DNA from 3 places in the Protofrankia sp. Cas3 genome. Region 2 is predicted to be linked to each of the others. Evidence: riboswitches for the same ligand, from Rfam matches in the RefSeq annotation. Region 2 holds a riboswitch; each other region holds the start of a gene.
What was found. Region 2 has a riboswitch for cyclic di-AMP ahead of U9983_RS12875 (transglycosylase family protein). Riboswitches for the same ligand answer to the same signal wherever they lie in the genome.
Positions count from the first base shown of each region.

Region 1: it holds a riboswitch for cyclic di-AMP, as region 2 does, so the genes downstream of both, U9983_RS12435 (C40 family peptidase) here and U9983_RS12875 (transglycosylase family protein) in region 2, are expected to answer to the same signal.
Region 3: it holds a riboswitch for cyclic di-AMP, as region 2 does, so the genes downstream of both, U9983_RS11305 (transglycosylase family protein) here and U9983_RS12875 (transglycosylase family protein) in region 2, are expected to answer to the same signal.

Region 1 is NZ_CAUVXP010000054.1:21,721-28,096, forward strand. It holds gene U9983_RS12430 (CHAP domain-containing protein) at 1-596, opposite strand, end outside; cyclic di-AMP (ydaO/yuaA leader) riboswitch at 986-1,144, shown strand; gene U9983_RS12435 (C40 family peptidase) at 1,259-1,942, shown strand; gene U9983_RS12440 (peptidoglycan-binding protein) at 2,090-2,983, shown strand; gene U9983_RS12445 (hypothetical protein) at 3,279-3,650, shown strand; gene U9983_RS12450 (hypothetical protein) at 3,929-5,095, shown strand; gene U9983_RS12455 (hypothetical protein) at 5,154-5,897, shown strand; gene U9983_RS12460 (protein phosphatase 2C domain-containing protein) at 5,894-6,376, shown strand, end outside.
Region 2 is NZ_CAUVXP010000057.1:8,773-15,148, forward strand. It holds gene U9983_RS12875 (transglycosylase family protein) at 147-944, opposite strand; cyclic di-AMP (ydaO/yuaA leader) riboswitch at 950-1,122, opposite strand; gene fbaA (class II fructose-bisphosphate aldolase) at 1,346-2,383, opposite strand; gene U9983_RS12885 (hypothetical protein) at 2,526-2,990, shown strand; gene U9983_RS12890 (CAP domain-containing protein) at 3,111-3,920, shown strand; gene U9983_RS12895 (NAD(P)-dependent oxidoreductase) at 4,241-5,323, shown strand; gene U9983_RS12900 (GNAT family N-acetyltransferase) at 5,316-5,828, shown strand; gene U9983_RS12905 (nucleotidyltransferase) at 6,063-6,376, shown strand, end outside.
Region 3 is NZ_CAUVXP010000047.1:3,686-10,061, reverse strand. It holds gene U9983_RS11310 (multicopper oxidase domain-containing protein) at 1-1,077, shown strand, start outside; cyclic di-AMP (ydaO/yuaA leader) riboswitch at 1,576-1,751, shown strand; gene U9983_RS11305 (transglycosylase family protein) at 1,754-2,137, shown strand; gene U9983_RS11300 (NUDIX hydrolase) at 2,326-2,811, opposite strand; gene U9983_RS11295 (MerR family transcriptional regulator) at 2,887-4,002, opposite strand; gene U9983_RS11290 (VOC family protein) at 4,001-4,441, shown strand; gene U9983_RS11285 (hypothetical protein) at 4,421-5,596, opposite strand; gene U9983_RS11280 (PadR family transcriptional regulator) at 5,596-5,946, opposite strand; gene U9983_RS11275 (hypothetical protein) at 6,053-6,313, shown strand.

The DNA.
Region 1 (6,376 bases), on a different contig from region 2:
TTGAGCGCGTTCTGAGCGGTCGTGACCGGGTGGCGCAGATCCGGGAACACGCCTGACTCGCCCTGATCGAGAGACCCGCGCGCGACCGTCGGGAAGTAGGCGAACCGGTTCGGCGGGTTCTGGGGGGCGAGCGGGAAACGCGGGCCACCGCTGAACATCGACTGCCAGTTCACGCACCCGGCGATAAGTGTACCGCCGGCAAGCCAGGTTCTGCGTAGTACCTGATCGTTTCCGACGTTGCCCTCGACCGTGACGACATTATTGCCGGTGCGTTCGACGACCAGGCCGGTGTGGGTGTCATTGCCAGCGGCGGTTTCGTGGCCTGTCCAGTCAAAGATGATCTGGTCTCCGGGGTTGGCCTCGGTGGAGGCGATGGCCAGGCCGTGGGCTCGCGCCCAGGACCAGATCGTGGGCACGTACGCCGACTTCAGCGGCAGGTTGATCCCGACCTGCTCGAACATGCACCAGACGAAAATCGCGCACCATGCATTCCCGTCGTAGCCGAACTCCTGGCCGTACTTCGTATGGTTATGGCCATCCCCGGCGTAGCCGACCTCCGCCAACGCATGCTCGACCAACTGTTGCACAGCCGTCATCGCTGACTCCTTTTCGGCGACGCCGTGTTGGCGGCCGGGACCGATGGTAAGGATTCGACCGAAGACGATGCCAAAACCCCTGCCAGAACCCCTGCCAGATGAGACAAGACGCACCCCCGTCGATTGGCCTGTTTGCTCATCGCTATCACCGTGCGTGTCCTCGCGGCCAGTGCATGTCGGTATTCTGCCGCCGAGCTCGACGCACGGTCGGCGGTCTTGATCCGATTCTTCTGACCGGCCGGTCGGATGATTAATACGCATAGTAGTCGACATGCGTCGAGATTCGCAGAAAATGGCCCTTGCGGTCACAGCGTGTAGTTCGCTACCGTGGCCGGGCTCTCAGCAACACCGGGCCGAACGCCGAGTTCTGCCCTCGGTCCGGTGTTCCCTTCTAGTAATCACCAGGGCAGCAGCGGGGGAACCAGGACTTGGCGGACGTCGCCCTTGTGGCGCCGTCCTCGGGGTGAAGTCGGCCGCGGATCTCCGCGCTGACCGGGCTTCCCGGCCCGAACCCGACAGCTAACCTCGCAGGCGTACGGGAAGGATCATTGTTGCCTGCATATCAGGCGTGTGCAGATTCTGCTGACGGGGTTCCGTCCGGACACGGTCGCCACCGTGCACCGACCGCCAGGTCCAGCTTCCGCCGCCGGTCCGCACGTGCGGTGGTTGCCGCCGCGGCCACCGGGACCGTCGCTCTGACCGCTTTTGCGGCCCCCGCACTGGCGAACGACGCCGGGGCTGACAGTCCGGCCGGCTCGACCACTGCCACCACTGCCACCACTGCCACCACTGCCACCATTGGTGCCACCCCCACCGCGCAGACCTGGGCCGGTGATACCGCTGCCGGTGACGCCGCTGCCGGTGACGCCGCTGCCGCGCCCTCGGCGTCCGACCCGGCATCGGCCGCTGGTTCGGTGTCGGCCCAGACTGGCGGCCTCTCGGCACCGCCGGACAGTGCGTCGTCGCGGCAGGACGGTTCCGCGGCGTCCACTGCCAGTCTTGGTGAGAAGATCGTCTATTTGGCATCGAAGCAGGCGGGCAAGCCATACGTGTGGGGCGCCCAGGGTCCGAACTCCTTTGATTGTTCCGGGCTTGTCCAGTACATCTACAAACAGCTCGGCCGGAGCGTGCCGCGGGTGACCGACGCCCAGTACGCGGCGTCGCAGAAGATATCGCGGGATGCCAAGCAACCCGGTGATCTCATCTTCTTCGGGCAGCCCGGAAACATCCATCACGTGGCGATCTACGCCGGGGGCGACATGATGTGGGCCGCTCCCCACAGCGGAACCGTCGTCCGGCTTCAGAAGATTTATTCCACGAGTTATCTCGTTGGTCGCCTGGGGTGACCTGGCTCGGCTGGTAACAGACATGCGACCCGTCATGGCCGGGCTGCCGCGTGCCCCACCGTGGGCATTCCGCCAGTTTGGCTGTGACGGGTGCGTCCGCGCGGCGCCTATGAGCCGATCGACGATACTGAAGTGAGATATCTGATAATGACCAGGGGAAGGCACAGAAAGCAGTCCCAGTACAACCGCGGCGCGGTGGCTGCCACCGCCGGTGTCATCGGCGCGACGGCGGGAATGATGCTGACCGCGGGTCCGGCGAGCGCGAACCCCACCGCATCGCCCGGTGCCGGTACGGCGCCTGCGCCCGGCACGAGTTCTGTCGCTGCGACACCTGTTCCCGACGCTTCCATCGCCGGTGCCGGCAGGAAGGCGGGACTTGGCGGTTGCGACGGGAAGCCGCTGCAGACCTGGGTCGCGGTCGCGCTGGCCGAGTCCGGCGGCAACGCGAACGCGCACAACCCCAATGGCGAGGATTCCCGGGGACTGTGGCAGATCAACATGCGGGCGCATGCGGGCTGGGTCGGCGGGGCAGATCTGTTCGATCCAGCCATCAACGCCCAGGCCGCCAAGCGGGTGTGCGACATGCAGGGCATCGGAGCATGGAGTACGTACACCAACGGGTCCTACCGCGTGTACCTCGGGCGGGCTGCGGCAGCCGCCACCGAGGCAGCTGGTGATGGCGCGACAGGCACTTACCAGGCCGCTCCCACCGGCCCAGGTGGTCCTACTGGGCCGGTCAGTACACCGGCTACACCGGTCACTACGCCGGACCGGACCGCTGCGGCCGACGTGGCGCCGGCACGACGGGTCGCCGATCCAGTGCCCCGGGCGCGGGAAGTCCGCTACACCCACCGCGGGCGTCCCGGCGTGCGCCAGATTCAGCGAGCGCTGACCGGACGTGGCTACCCTGTCGTGGCGGACGGAAAGTTCGGGCCACATACCACAAATACGGTCAAGGCATACCAACGCCGGCACGGACTTGCGGCCGATGGCGTGGTCGGGGCGCGGACCCGCGCTGCGCTGTTCTCTTTCACCGCGTAGGTCCCATTACCGGATAGATCATCAGATTCTATCTGTATTGTCGCGGAGAGTAGCGGACTTCAGCGCATCCGTCGGGATGCATTTGAACGGCTTCGTGACCCACTGGCATGTCAGGAGCGCAAATAATAACAAGGCTTTTCCAGGTAAATGGTGCTGCGGTCGACATCGACCCCGTCTCCGCATTTTTGCATCATTCTGCGTTTGGCGGCAGGACCATCATGATTTCCGGTTGACTCCTGGTGTGGGTGGCATAGATTTATGCCTGTAAATGACAGCTCGATGTGGAGGGGATCGAATGGAGCAGCAGCAGGCGCAGCAGGTGGAGCAGTATCTGCGGCAGAACTGGCAGGAGATCCGGCACCAGATTCTCGACCAGTTCGTCCAGGTCAGCACCGCTGATCTCGAAGCCGCTTCCAGCGTCAACGATCTCGTGCGGCGGATCGCGGACAGGTCGCATTACACCGAGCCCTACGTCGAGGCCCGCCTGCGGGAACTCGTCGGCGTCGCAGCGGGGGTCGGCCAGTCGGCGCAGGCCGAGGGCGGGGCCGAGCAGGCGACCGCCGAGGACCAGCGGAGCACCGAGGCCGTGGGCGAGGAGCAGGCCGAGCCCCTCGGCGGATCACGGCAGGCATTCGGCGGATCGGAGCAGCCTGCGGATCCTGGGTGAGATCTGATTCCGGCTGGGATCGGCACGCGGCAGGACCGGGTCCGCGGTTATGCGGCACAGGCCGCGTCCGGAACATTTCGGGCGTGGCCGCCGCGGCCTGTGCCATCATGGTGCCCACACCGCGTTCCCACCGTGCCCCCAATCGTGCGGTCACGTGGACGACATGTCAGTCCTCGGGGCTATGCTGCTTTTCTGATCACTATAGTGCCCTGTAAGGTCACGAATAGCAGCAGACATTCGGGGGGCTTCGGTTGCTACGAGGCAGCCATCATCACCGCGTGACAGACGCGGCGGGCGTTGCTGTGCTGCCCCCACGTCGATTACGGGCCCCGCTACCTGCGACAGGGACGATTGCCATCGTCCTGGGGCTGGCCACGGGGCTCGTCCTGGGGTCGGCCATTGCGGGGCCGACCGTTGGGGGTCTGCCGCCGGCATCCGCGCTCACCCCGGCGGCCACGCCGACACCGGGCGGTGACAGCGCCTTTGTGATCCGTGTCGTGGAGCTGCCGGCGACGGTCGACCGAGCCGTGCTGGGAAACCTCAACCGCTTGCTCAAGGACATACCGGCAACCGGTGGTGCCGTTGTCGTACGGGTGACCGGCCCGTCCGCCCTGCCCGATGACCGTCGTGACCTGACCGACCTGGATTCGATCTTCAATCGCCGGGCGATGCTCGCGGTCGAGGTCGCATTACCGGCCCAGCCGACGCCGGGTGGCTCACCAGATCTCGGGACGGCCGGTTCGTTGCTGCTGGCGATTGCCGACCACCGCTTTGCCGACCCGGACGAATCCCGTGCCGCGCTGTCGCGCAACAGTCGGTCAGCGGCGCCCTGCGCGAAGGAATGTCAGAAGCAGGTGGAGGGTACCGCGACGGAACACGACGCGGGCATGTACGCGACCAACGACGACGTGTTCCTCCTGGCTGCCAGGCCTGGGCAGGGGTCCCGGGTGCAGACACTGGGAAATCTGGCCAACCCGGCTCCCCCGACTGAGGACCAACCGATACTGCCGACGTGGGCGTATGTGATGATTGCGGTTGTGATTCTCGCGTTCGGTGCCGTTGTTCTGCGTGGACGCCGCCTGCCGTTTCCGGTCGGGCTGCGTCGGCGGCGACGCAATGGCGATGCCGGGGATCAATCCGCAGGAGCCACAAGATCCGCAGGAGTCGCAAGCGGTCCAATCGGCGTGACCGGTGGGCGGGCCGAACCACGGCCGGTTTCCCGGGTCGCGGCGCCGAATGTGGCGCTCGGCCCGGTCGGCACGGTGCATTCCGCGTTCGACCCGCAGGGTTACGTCGCGGTCGACGGCGGACTTTACCGGGCAACGTGGATGGGAGGTCCCGGATCGCCCCGACCCCGCGTCGGCAACCAGGTGTTGTTGAGGATGGATGAGGTGGACGGACTGCAGGCGTGGCCGCCACAGGATCACTCCGGCGTCCGGCGATAGAACCACCTGGGGCCGCCGGGTGTGCGAGAAGGAACTGGAAACGGGGACGAATCAGACAATGGCTCCGCGCAGCAGCCCCGACCGGGCGACGGACCGCCGCCAGCCGCGGGACGTCATCGGCAGCATCCCTATTCCCCGGCCAAGCCATCGCGTGCTCGTGGTCCTCTGCATGGACACCTCCTATTCAATGCGCGGCGAGGCGATCGGCAGGCTCAACGACGCGCTCGCCAGTTGGGCGCGCAGCATGCACGGGGGCGAGAAGATGGCGGCGACCACCGAGTTCGCGCTCATCACGTTCGGTGCCGGGGGAGTGCGCAAGTGGCGCGGTGACGAGAGTTTCGATCCGCGTAGCGACCGGACACCGTTTGTACCCGCCGACGGTTTTCGACCACCGATGTTGATCGCCGATGGCGTGACACCGTTGGTCGAGGCGGTTCGGCTCAGCATCTCGGTCATCGAAGCGCGCAAGCGGCAGCTAGCCCAGGAAAAGGTGACCTGGAAGCGGCCGCTTGTCTGGCTTGTCACCGATGGCAGGCCAACCGACGACCAGGGGAAACCGACGACGGACTGGCGTCCACTGGCGAGCGAGATCCGCGGGCTGGAGGCAGCTCAGAAACTCGCTCTCTTCGCGATCGGCATCCCACCTATCGACGACCAGGGCCAGGAAACCCTGCGTGAGTTTGCGCCGGAGCGAAACATGGTCTACGGGCGGTTTGACTTCAGTGACATCCTCCTGCAACTGGACAGAAGCGTGGAGGATCCCAACTACAAACTGCGTGGCTACCAACCGAGGCAGGCGTGACCGCCGGCCCGCAGCCCGCATTCACGGGACGAAACGAAGGCCGCGGCCGGCCCTACCGCTGGCGGGTCCGGGGAGCCAGCGTCCAGGGATATTCACACGTGCGGGAAGGGCGATGGTGCGAGGATTCGTTCGCCCATCTTGCCCTGTACAGCCGGGAACCCCTGCCCGACGTCCACGTCCTGGCGGTGGCAGACGGCGCCGGATCGGCACCGCGATCAGCGGAGGGCTCCCGGCTCGCGGTCGCCATCGCGACCCGGCTCGTGCGCGACCGGATCCACACCGGCGGCCGGCCCGCGAGCGCGCCCGACCTGCGCCAGCTGCTGGCGGCGGTGCATGAGGACATCGTCACCGAGTTCCATCGGGTCGTCACCGCGGTCGCCGGCGTGGCGCATGTCGGCGAGTTCGCGACGACGCTGACGGTCGTCGTGCTCGCTCATCCCATCATCGGCTACCTGAGCATCGGGGACGGCTTCATCGTC
Region 2 (6,376 bases):
TCGTTTGTGCTGGCTTCTCGTAACACCGAGTGATCGGGCCGGTCGCCGTAGTGCTTTTCTGTTGTGTTTGTTGTCACGCAGGTGGGACCGGCCCGACTCGTCCTCGCGGGGTCTATATCAGTTCGCGGCCGTCAGCTGCCGGCTGTTCAGGTGAAGGTGACCCCCCAGGTCTCCGGCCCACAGATTCCGTCGACCGCCAGGCCCTTGTCGGCCTGCAGGCGGCTGGCCGCGCCGGCCGACTCAGGTCCATACCGACCGTCAATTTGGATCTTGTAGCCAAGACTGTTCATCTGGTGCTGCCACGACCGAACGTCCGACCGCACCTGATCGACGAGGTCGGCGGTAAGGGGCGTCGCATCAGCGGAGTTCGACGAGATGTCCGTGCTCACCGTGCGCCATTGCCAGCGAGAGGAACCGCTCCTGCCGTACGAGGGTGCCTGCGACGAGTCGGTGTCGGATGAGCTCGAGTCCGATGCGCTGGTGTCCGGTGCATCCCTGCCGCTGTCGGCGCCCGATGCGCCGGGACTTGCGGTGCCGGCCGGGTTGGTGCCGCCCCCGAGTTGGTCGGCGCCCATGCCCTTGCCGCATGCAGGCCACTGGCCGAAGCCGGAGCGGGCGGCGAGCTTGATCGCGGCCTCATCCTGGGTGCCGGGCGAGGCAGCGCTGGGCAGGCCGGTGTAGCCCAGGCTCTGCCAGGTGCCCAGCGAGAACTGGTACGCGCCGTAGTAGCCGTTGACGGTGTTCGCCCCGTAGTTACCGCCGGACTCGCATTGGCGAAGCCCCTCCCAGGTCGTGGCGGCGCTGGCCGGTTGGGACATCGCGATACCGCCACTGATCGCGGCGACCAGGGCCGGGGTCACCACCATGGCCCTGGTACGGACCCGGACCCGGGCCCGAGCCCGGCGAACTCCACGATGTCGACCACGAGAACGTGTACTGGACATATTGGTAATGCCCTTCCCCACGCCTGCGAGGTGAGCTGTCGGATTCGGGCTGGGACTGCCCGGCCGCTTTCACGGCTTCACCCCGAGGGCGCCCGATATCGACGTCCGAAAGTGGGTCCCCCGTTCCTGCCGCAAGTTTGGTTTTCGTCGAGCGAGGGCAGGATTCGGCGTGCCGCCCGACGTGTCCCCATCGTATCGACGGGCACGGCGCAGACCATAACCAGAATTGCTGGTGGCTGAACAAGCCGTGAATGCGGTTCGTGACTATGCGCACATCGCGCTGTCCACTCTTGCCGTTCCTCGAGATCGACTGCTAACGCGCGCATGCGTGCGCTCAGCTTGCTTGCCGGCGGCCGAAGGAGGCGCGAAACGCGATGTCGCGCCTCCTTTGGCCGGATGGGTCAGCTGGTCAGCGAACGCCCCGCCGAGCGCAGGTCTGCGCAGGCCTGCGCGACACGGGCGGCCATACCGGACTCGGCTGCCTTGCCGTAGCTGCGTGGGTCGTACTGCTTTTTCACACCTACTTCGCCGTCCACTTTCAGTACGCCGGCGTAGTTCTTGAAGACATGGTCGGCGATCGGCCGGGTGTATGCGTACTGGGTATCGGTGTCCACATTCATCTTGACAACGCCGTAGTCCAGCGTCTCGCGGATTTCGGCCAGGTCGGAACCGCTACCGCCGTGAAACACCAGGTCGAACGGTCTGGCGTCGACTGGCAGACCGAGCTGCTGCGCGACATACTGCTGCCCGTCCCGAAGGATGCTCGGACGGAGTTTCACATTGCCCGGCTTGTATACACCGTGCACATTTCCGAAGGTTGCGGCGAGCATGTAGCGGCCCCGTTCGCCGGTGCCGAGAACCTCGGCGGTGCGCCACATGTCCGTCGGCGTGGTGTAAAGTTTCTCGTCGATCGCACCGACGACGCCGTCCTCCTCGCCGCCGACGACACCGATCTCCACCTCCAGGATGATCTTGGCCTGGTGGCATTCGATCAGGAGGCCGTCGGCAATTTTGAGATTCTCCTCCAGCTCGACTGCCGATCCGTCCCACATATGTGAGTGAAACAGCGGATCCCGCCCTTCGCGGAGAACCCGGTCCTTGGAGATCGCAAGCAGGGGGCGCAGATAGGTGTCGAGTTTGTCCGCGGGGCAGTGGTCGGTGTGCAGGGCGATATTGACCGGATACGCTTTGGCGACATGGTGGGCGAACTCGGCGAGTGCTTGCGCGCCGAGGACCATGTTCTTCACCCGGGTGCCGGAGAGGAACTCGGCACCGCCGGTGGAGACCTGCACGATGCCGTCGCTGCCGGCATCGGCGAAGCCCTTCAGGGCTGCATTCAGGGTCTCCGATGACGTAACGTTGATCGCCGGGTAGGCGAATGCCTCGGTCTTGGCCCGGTCAAGCATCTGTGCGTAGACGTCCGGGGTGGCGATGGGCATGGTTGTGGCTCCTGTGGGCAGTAGGAGTTGCGTGTCCGTTAGGTCGATAATTGGCCGATTTGGATATGAACAGCGGACTGGAGTCGCGCGAAGGGTACGATGATCGAGCCTTCGGGGGCAGACAGGCTCGAATCGTGCGAGTGTGGATGGCCTGTCCGGAGCGGTGCTCTATGCCGTCATCTTCACGCTCGTCTTCGTCGACAGCGGCATCCTCGTCGTTTTCTGGCTGCCTGATGACACGATCCTGGTCGCCGCCGGCATGCTCGCGGCCGACCCGGATGCGGGCGTGTCGTCTGGTGCCCCCACGCCCGGGATCCCGCTGGTCGCGACCGCTGGCGCCGTAATGGGTCATGTTAGCGCGCTGCCCTTGGACGGGCCCCGTCTCGAACGGCGTCACGTCCGGATACTTGCCCGTCCTGATGTGTCCTACCAGCACTTTGGCACTCTGGCCCCGCATGTGGCCCGGTTTGTCCGACGGGTGCGGACGTTTGCCCCCTGTTGCCGGGCGCTCCTGGGCGTCACCCGGGGCAGCCGGCCAGGGCCGTTGGTCGCCCGTCCGACACGGCATGTCGTCGGGTGGATCCGAGGTGGCGCCACACTGGCCTGATCTGCTCATGATTATTCGGTTAAAAGCGATACGGGATGGCTCACCGTGCCTAGTACTCGCTACCCTTGTCCCGGATGGAGGGGGCATAGCGCGGGGGGGACCGACCACACGGAAGGTTCCATGGTTCGACATCGCAAGCACCGCCGTTCCCGGCAGGGATGGTCCGGCGCCGTCCTGGCAGTCTTCGTTTTCGTTCTCGCCACCGTCGGGTTGCTCCTGGCCCAGCTCGTCCACGGGGGAGGGCCCGCGGCCGCGACCAGTCCTGGGGCGTCGTCCCCGGCCCTGGTGTCCTCGACGTCACCGGTTGATCCCGCGCAGGGGTCTGTACCGCCACAGACCGTCGATCGTGGCACGGTTGGTGAGACCGTTCACATGCGCACCGCTGTCAAACCTGGCGGGTGGCCGTGGGCGGCGTCGCTCCCACCGAGCTCGCCGCCGTGGTCCACACCGGTCGCGGACGCCACGGCGGGCGGCCCGGCGGCCACAGCCGCTCCGGTCGCTCCTCCTACAGCGGCTACGCCGGGTACCGCCACCGAGCCGACATCGGCAGACCCGGCTTCCCAGGTGGTAGCGCTCACGAACGCCGAACGGGCCAAGGCCGGCTGCGCTGCGCTGACCGTCGACTCCAGGCTGACCACCGCGGCGCAGGCGCACAGCGACGACATGGCGACGCATAACTACTTCAGCCACACGAGCCAGGACGGGCGCACGCCCTTTCAACGCATGGCTGCTGCCGGGTACCAGTTCTCGATCGCCGCGGAGAACATCGCCGCTGGGCAGCGCACTCCGACCGAGGTCATGGTGGGCTGGATGAACAGTTCCGGGCACCGGGAGAACATCCTCAACTGCTCGTTGAAGCAGATCGGCGTCGGTTACGGCACCGGGGGCAGTTACGGGACGTACTGGACGCAGGATTTCGGGACGCCGTAAGAGCGATTAGAGAGCTACTTAGAGTAAGATGCCGGTGGTTGGGGTGCGGATGCCGGCGCTGCACCGGGCTGGTGGCCGCGGCCGAGTCGTCGCGGCCGCCGGTGCCTGAAACCCGTTACTCTTGGGCTCCGATCACGTAGGGTCGATATCGTGCGACCGGAACGACCTGTCTGCGTGCTCGGCGTGACGGTACGTTAGGCCTGTCTGATAGACCTTGAGGTATCCGGGTGTCGTCTTGGCGGGGAGTCCGGTGGATCGGGAAGCGATCTTCCGGGAAGGCCGATTACCGGGATCGGGGATCTGCCGGGTAGGTCCCAGGGGTGAGAGGGGACGACGTGGCTCGCGCGGTGGTGACCGGCGCCGGGGGATTCATCGGGGACGCGGTCGTGCACGAGTTCCGCCGACGCGGCTACGATGTTGTGCCGATAGACGTCCGCCGTGGTCCTGGCATCGTCGTGGCCGACGTCACCCATCCCGGTGACTGGGAGAAACTGCTCACCGGGGCGGATCTTGTCGTGCACGCGGCGGCCGTCGGCACAGGTGGCGGTGGCGAGCTGGCCGCGGTCCGAGCCGGCGTGCCGAGCCGGCCGATACCGGTTGCGGACAGTGAAATGCGTAGGATCACGGTAGCCGGCACCACTGGCGTGTTGGACGCATGCCACCGCGCCGGCGTCGGTCGCGTTGTTCACATGTCCTGTGTGAGTGTGCTGGGCCCTTCCTTCCCTGCCGACGCTGACGAGGCCGTGCCCGTCACCATGACCGGTCTGGCGCGGGCTGACGCGCTGGCTGCGGCCGAGCACGCAGCCGTGGCCGCAGCATCCCGCGGTCTGGCGGTGACGGTGCTACGGGTCGGCGACGCGTACGGACCACGGGCCGGTCGATGGACCCTGTGGCCGCTGCTGCTGTTGCGGGCCGGCCGCTTCGTCCTGGTGGACTCCGGCCGCGGGATCCTGAGCCCCGTCCACGTCGACGATCTGGTGTCGGCGGTCGCCGCGGTCATGGACTGCCCGGCGGCGGTTGGTGAGATCCTGCATGTCACGGGTGGGGCGGGTGTTTCGGCATCCGACTTCTTCGGCCGATACGCGCGGATGGCCGGCGTGGCCTTGCCGGGCTCGGTGCCGGCGGCGTTTGTTCGTGCGCTCGACTCGGCGGACCGGCTGCTGGTCGGGCGCAGGTGGTTGTCCGGACGGGTGAGCTCGCGTCTACACCCCCGAGCCTATGTTGATCTTGGACCGCTCGCGCTGGCTGAGCTGGCCCGAACGGGCACCTACTCGATCGCCAAGATCAGAAACCTGGCCGGCTGGGCGCCCCGCGTCGGCCTCGACGAGGGGATGGCACGCACCGAGGTGCTGCTGCGGGAGCGGGGACTGCTCGGCGTCGTGGAGCCCGCCCGCCGTGGGTGAAGGGCCGACCCTGACGACATCGAGGTTGCTTGCGCTTCCCCTGACGGTGTGGAACGCCGGCTTCGTGGCCGAGGAGCTGGGACCGGTGCTGGCGGGCGCGTGCCTGCACCAGGCGCAGGGGATCGCTGTCGACGTCGCCGATGATTCGACCGATGCGTTGCGGCGTGATCTGCGTCGCCGGGCCGGCGGAGGGCGTGGCGTGATGACCTGGACGGTGCGTGGTGAGGACTCGGTGGCCGTCGGTCTGCTGGCGGTGGACGCCGTCGACCGGCGGGCACTGGTGTCGGTGTCCATCGGGCGTCCCTACCGGCGCCGGGGGTACGCGACCGAGGCCCTGCGGGCGCTGGCCGGCTGGCTGGAGTTCCGCGGCCAGGTGGTCGTCGAGGCCCGGGTGCGTGTCGGTGACCGAACGGGTGAGCGCCTGGCCGTGGCGACCGCATTCGTGCCCGCGGACATCGTGCTGTCCGGTGGCTGGCGGGTCTGGTTCCGGCCGCCCCCTCCGTAACGTCACATCCGCCGCCTCACCACTTCCGTAATTCCACCGGATCTGTGACTTTAGGTAACCAGACTGGCCCCGATGTTTGCCCCGCTGCAGGATGCGGCACCATAGATGCGATGTCGCGAATGGGACGGTGTGAGCCAGCCGCCCAGTTCACGCGTCCGTGTCGGTTGGCCATCGGCGCGTGTCATGGATGGGGGACCGTACGGTTGGCGCGAAGGTGCCTGGGAGGTTCTCAGAGTGAGCGTGGAAACCCGGCGTGAAGTCGCACCCGTGGACAGTCCGGACGTGCCAGGCCTGATGCGGCCGCGTGGGTCTGAGGTCACATATGATCATTTGATCATTCCGCCGCACTGGCGCCGTTCGGACGAGACCGGGCCAGGAGCACACAACCCGCTGTTCCCGGATGATCCAGGGGTCGGTCCGCTTAACCCGCAGACCGGTCCCATCACAGGTGCGATGACCGGTCCTCTGCTGGTGGGCACGACCGCGCGCGCCTTCGCCAAGCTCGACGACCTGATCCGCCTCAACGTCGACGACCGCGCGGTCATCGA
Region 3 (6,376 bases), on a different contig from region 2:
GACGCGAATTTCGCCAGTCTGGCCCCGCGCTCCCCGCAGGATGCGTACCTGGGCTTCCTGGGCCCGGTCATCCGGGCCGAGGTCGGCGACACCATCAAGGTGGTGTTCCGCAACGCCTGCAGGATTTCTGACAGCGTGCATGCACACGGTGTGTTCTACACCAAGGCGAACGAGGGTACGCCCTACGCCGACAACACCTCCGGGGTGGACAAGCTTGACGATGCCATACCCACCGGAGGCACGCACACCTACACCTGGCTGGTGCCCGACCGGGCGGGCCCGGGCCCACACGACGGTAGTTCGGTCATGTGGATGTACCACTCCCATACCAGCGAGGTCACCGACACCTATGCCGGACTCATCGGCCCGATGGTCATCACAGCCAAGGGGAAGGCGCGGCCGGACGGCAGCCCCGCCGACGTCGACCGTGAGATCTTCACGTTGTTGACAATCACGAACGAGAACTGGAGCCCGTATCTACAGGAGAACCTCCGCCGTTTTGCCCAGCAGCCGTATCCGTCACAGGACGACAGCAACTTCGTCCGGTCCAACCTGCGGCACGGCATCAACGGCTACATTTTCGGCAACGAGCCGATGATCACTATCAAAAAAGATGAGCACGTCCGCTGGTACGTGATGAGTATGGGCGGTGAACAGGACCTGCACACCCCGCACTGGCACGGCAACGACGCGGTCGTGGGCGGAATGCGGATGGATACCGTTCCGCTGCTCCCCGGTACCATGGCAGTGGCCGACATGGTACCCGACAACGTCGGCATCTGGCTTTTTCACTGCCACGTGAACGAGCACATCACCGCCGGCATGCTGACCCGGTACCAGGTCGTGTCCGGCACAGGCACAGGCAGCAGTAGCACCGGCGGTACCGGCACCACCGCATCGGCGTCCGGGTCGGGGGCCACAACGATGCCGGTGCCCAAGGGTGCTGTCTCGGCGGGTGAGGGCGGGATAGCCAACCCCCCGTCCGCCGTTCCCGCTGCGTCGGCGGTAGCCGCCATCGTCGTGATGGTCGCCGGCCGCAGGATCGTCCGCCGCCGCCGCAGTCGGACGATGGGCTGACAGCCACACCGTCCACCCCATTGGCGCATTGGTCATCGCTGGCCAGGCCCGCGCCGTTGCCTCGCAGCGGGCCTGGCCAGCGATATGTCGGGATTCCCCAGTTGTCCGGGCCCGTGTCTCTCGCGGGTCGGGCCTCCTGTGGGCCGTGGCAGCGCTGCGGTCGGACATCCATTGTGCATATTGCCGACACGATACACGGCGCCGTCGACACCGGGTTTTCCGGCGCCGTCGTACAATCACCGCCGGATAGCCACGCAGTCGATCCGCCTGCCCACGTACCGCGTAAGGCGGGGCTTTACCCGACAGGTGGCAGCCCCGTCACAATATCGCCGGCGGGACGAGGCCACAGTAGGGATGAGCGCGAGTACGCGCACGTTACCGGCAGCCGTAGCTGCTATCAACATCGGATACGGACTGTGTGCCTCTTCACGTAACCTTGCATTCTGGGCCGTCGTTGCACGTATGGTCTTCGCCGTGCCTTCGAGAGGAAGGCACGCGTCGGACGGCACGCCGAATCCTGCCCCCGTCCGATGAAAACCAGACCGGTGGCAGGAACGGGGGAACCACTTTCGGACGTCGACGTCAGGCGTCCTCGGGGTGAAGCCGCACATCGCGGCCGGGCACTCCCAGCCCGAATCCGACAGCTCACCTCGCAGGCGTGGGGAAGGACATCTACATGTCCAACGTACGTTCCGGCGACCGTGGAATCAGTCGAATCAAAGCACGGGCCCGGGTATTGATCGCTGTGCCGGCACTTGTTGCCGCCATCGGCGGAGGCAGCGTCGCGCTGTCGCAGCCGGCAAGTGCGGCCCCGTCCGCGGACGGGGCGCTGGCCGCCATTTCGAAGTGCGAATCCGGTGGCAACCCGAGCGTTGTCAACTCGATCGGCGCCGGCGGACTGTTCCAGTTCCTGCCCGGTACCTGGCACGGTGTCGGCGGGTCCGGCCTGCCGCAGAATGCCAGCGCCTCCGAGCAGTGGATGCGTGCGCGGATGCTGTACGCGCAGCAGGGCACCAGCCCCTGGTACGCCTCGAAGCACTGCTGGGCCGGAAAGGCCTAACAGGCTCGACGGCCAAAGGGCGTGCGATCATGTTCTTCTCGCACGCCCGGCGGCCTCAAGCGGTCTCGACGGCCAAAGGGCGTGCGATCATGTTCTTCTCGCACGCCCGGCGGTTTTAAGCGGTCTCGACGGCGCCCGGGGGGAGATTCTGCCAAATGGGATCTCCCCCCGGCCGGTCGCGTTGCCGGTCAGGAATGTTTTCCAGCCGCCTGGCCGTACGGCGGTCTGGTCCGCTCAAGCTCCAACGCGATGTCGATGAGATCAACCCGCTCGAGGGTGTCGATCTGATCGACATCGATCCAGGCGGCCTGGTCGGTGGAACCGCCAATCTCATGCCGAAGCACGCCGCCGACCACCCGGGCCGTGTAGATGATCCGCACGGTGTGATGGTCGACTGTGCCGCCGGTGCCGCGCGGAAAACATCTGCGCATCGAGTCCACACCCAGCAGCGATTCGATCACGACGTCGTACCCGGTTTCCTCCTCGACTTCACGTACTGCCGCGGCCAGCGGATCCTCGCCGTGATCGATGCCGCCTCCGGGTAGAGTCCAGAACTTCCCGCCCGTGCCGACGAAGCGCGCAAGAAGGATCTTCCCTTCGTGGATGCAGACCGCGTACGCAGCGACCCGCAGCTCCCGGACCAGAACCGGTTGACCGTCGTCATCCCCTGACATCCCCCACACGATGCCAGCTCCGAGATCGACCCGGCGAGGGTATTGCTCGATTCAGCGGTCGAGGAACAACTATGATCATCCGGCCGTCTGTAGCGCGGTGATCAGCCACTCCAGCGCCTCGATCATCGGGCTGGCAACCGCCACCGTCGGCGTGTCGCCGCTGACGAGCGCAACGAGTTCCCAGAACCGGTAGACCCGTCGGTCGGTGAACGTTTCAAGATCGTCTATGAGTGTTGCCCGCCACGCCGAGGTGTCACGGTTCCCGGTCGTCTGCGCGTACGACGCGGCGATCGCGGCCGCCAGCGCCGTGCCGTCGGTGGAGACCGGGTCGATCCCCTCGGTGTATGCCTGCGTGGCCCGGCTCGCCAGAACGGTGTTGAAGGCCTCCTGGTGTCGGATGGTCGCTTCTTCGCTGACGTGCTTGGCCGCGCCCCGTTGCGCCATGGTCCTGACCCGGGCGGTGAAATCCTCATCCTGGATCAATGTCACCAGTTCCACCCAGGCCTCGACCTGCTCGCCGGTCGGGTCCTCGGGCAGCTCGGGAAATGAGGCTCGGATCATCGTCTCGAATTTCCCACCGGCTCCGCTGCCACCGTCCAGGCCATTGCCGTCAAGACCCTTGAACACGGTGTCGAGAAAGCCGTCCAGAATCCGTGTGCGTTCCGCCGCATCGAGTTTCGCCAGTCGGTGCATCAGTTCCATCTCCTCCCAGTCGGATCCGCGGACCGCGACCGCCCGTAGCACTGCCTGCCGTAGCCGCAGCACCCTGACCTGTGCGCCGAGCGCCTCGGCATGCGCACCTGCCACCTCGGCCACCGTGATCTCCTGCGCGAGTACCTTCGCGACGGTCGGAAGGTCGATGCCCAGGTCACGCAAGGTGCGCACCAGCTCGAGGCGGGCCACCGCCATCGCGTCGTACAATCGGTAACCGGCGTTGCTGCGCGCAACCGGCTCGACCAGATGCTCGTCGGCGTAGAACCGGATGGTGCGTACCGGCACCCCGGTCAGTTCCGAGAGCCGCCCGATCGTGATCAGCCGGTCGGTCGCGTGTCCCTCCATGAACCGCCACGATCCAGGTTCCAGTAGGTGGAGACTCAAGCTGATGGCAGCCGGCACGGTGGTGACGTGCGTCACATTCGATTCGGACGGCATCGCATCGTCCGCGGCCGGCCAGACGGTGGAGGTCCTCATGGACGTACATCTTGATCATGTCGTCCTGTGGGTGGCGGACCCACTGCGGTCGCTGGACTTCTACCAGCGCGTGGTCGGGCTCCCACCGGTACGGGCGGAGGAGTTTCGCGCGGGGGCGGCGCCGTTCCCGAGCGTGCGGGTGTCGACCGAGTCCATCATCGACCTGATGCCGCGGGCTGCCGCCGCCGCTGTCAACGCCGTCCCAGGAGCCGACCGAACCGCTGGCCATCCTGTCAACCACATCTGCCTCGCGATGGGCCGCGAGGAGTTCGATGCCCTCCGCCGCCGGTTGGCGGACAACGGCGTCGGCGTGCCGGTAACCATGGAGCAGTCGTTTGGTGCGCGTGGCATGGCGCCGCGGGCGTTTTACTTCGCAGATCTCGACAACAACGTGATCGAGGCCCGTTACTACCCCTCGTCACCTGCGTCCGACGCATGAATCCATCGTCAGCGGGAGGGGAGCGCGTCCCGCCATGACCAGAGCGAGCAGGACCACCATTGCGGTGGCGGCAGCGAGGCCCGCCGCCCCGGGGAAGTGCCGGGCGGACAGGCCGAGGGCGACCGGGGGGATGCCCACCAGAGTCAACAGCGCGCTTTTCACCCCGACCCGGCTGGGCGGGCGGGCCATCACCCACAGGATCACGGCGAGAAGCGCGCCGAAAAGCAGCAGGCCGATATAGGGGTCGGCGGCTTCGGTGGCGTCCGCGGCCTGCCGTTGCGCCGCGCTGGTGCCGGGGACCATCACGGGGCCCACGATGTCGGGTATCCGGTCGGGGAAGAGCGCGATCGCGCTCAGTCCGAGGAGCGCGACGAGCAGCGCGGCGAAGGTGCCGGCACACAGCGCCGCCATGACGCCCTGATCGGCACGACCGGTGCGTCCGGTGGTCCACACCGCGGCCGCCGCGGGCGCACCGATGGTAACCAGCGCCAGCCAACTGCCGTGCCAGGGAAGGCCTGCGGCCAACGGCGGCCCGATTCGCTCGAAGGGCATCACCGCGAACGATGCCAGCCCCGCGACGAGCCCCGCGCAGGCCCCAGCGCCAAGGCCCGGGCCACCGAAACCGGCGCGGCCCGTGGTCGTTGCCAGAAACACCCCGGTATAGAGCGTCAGCAGAAACACGAACATCGGGGTCTTGGGGCCGGGCTGGAGGAATGTAGCCGTGCTGTCTCCCACCGCCAGGATCAACAGACCCAGTCCCATCAGGGTGTAGCCGCTGACGCGTACGACCTGGGCCGCCCGTTCCGCCCGGACCGGGCCGAAGAAACCCGGGCGGCCGCCGAGCCAGACAAGCAGGGTCAGGACCAGTACCCCGGGGATGATCTGGCCGATCACCCTGGACAACGCGACCTCACCGGCCAGCACCAGGCCCATCGCTGCGGCTATGCCCACCGGGCGCCAGGCTCTCTGTGCCTTCACGGTCTGTAGTAGAGCTGCGCGGGTACAGCCCAGGGCAAAGCACCAGCGTTCGGCGGATCCGTCAATGGTGGCCAATTCGGCCCGCATCGCGCATCCCCATTCGTGACGTGCCGCCGGAAGCAATCTGACAGCGATGTCGAGGTACCGGCCGGCCGGGTCGCAACCGAAGGCGCCCATCACGCGGTCCGCAGGTCGCCACGGGCGTGGCGCTCCGCTGGCACGGGCACTGGCACTGGTATCGGGGCAGGCGCTGAGACCGGGGCCAGCTGGTTCGCCAGTTCCCGGCCGGCGCCGGTGAGCCGATAGAGGTGGCGGGGTGGGCGTCCGGCGAGCTCGTCGGACCGCTGTTCCCAGCAGGTTTCCAGCAGGCCCCGGTCGGCGAGTCGGATCAGGATCGGGTAGAGCGAGCCGGCCTTGAGACCGACCTCCTGCCCGAGTTCATAGCCGTAGCGCCACACCGTCGGCGTCGCGATCAGCGCCCGCAGCACGGCTACGGTTTGCGGGGAGGAACGTCGGGTCCCGGTCATCGGACAACTCTATCTACATAGACATCCGAGCGGGCGGGACGTTCGAGACGCTGATCGGAGCCTCGTTCCCCGAACTGCCCGCGGACCCGAGCAGGTCGAGGCCTGGGTGGAACTGGTGACCCTGATCCAGGACCAGGATTTCACCACCCGGGTCAGAACCATGGCCCAGCGGGGTGCGGCCCAACACGTCAGCGAAGAAGCGACCATAGGGCAGCGGGAAGCTTTCAACACGGTGCTGGCCGCCCCCTGCGCGCAGGCCCATGCCGAGGGGATCGACCCGACATCGGCCGCTGGAATGGCACTGGCGACCATGATCACCGCGGCGTACGCGGAGACAGCCGGGCTTCATGATCAATGGAATGGCTGATCGCCGCGCTGCGAGCGGCCAGCTGACGATCAGGCGCCACCTTCTGGACAGAATAGCGTGGGA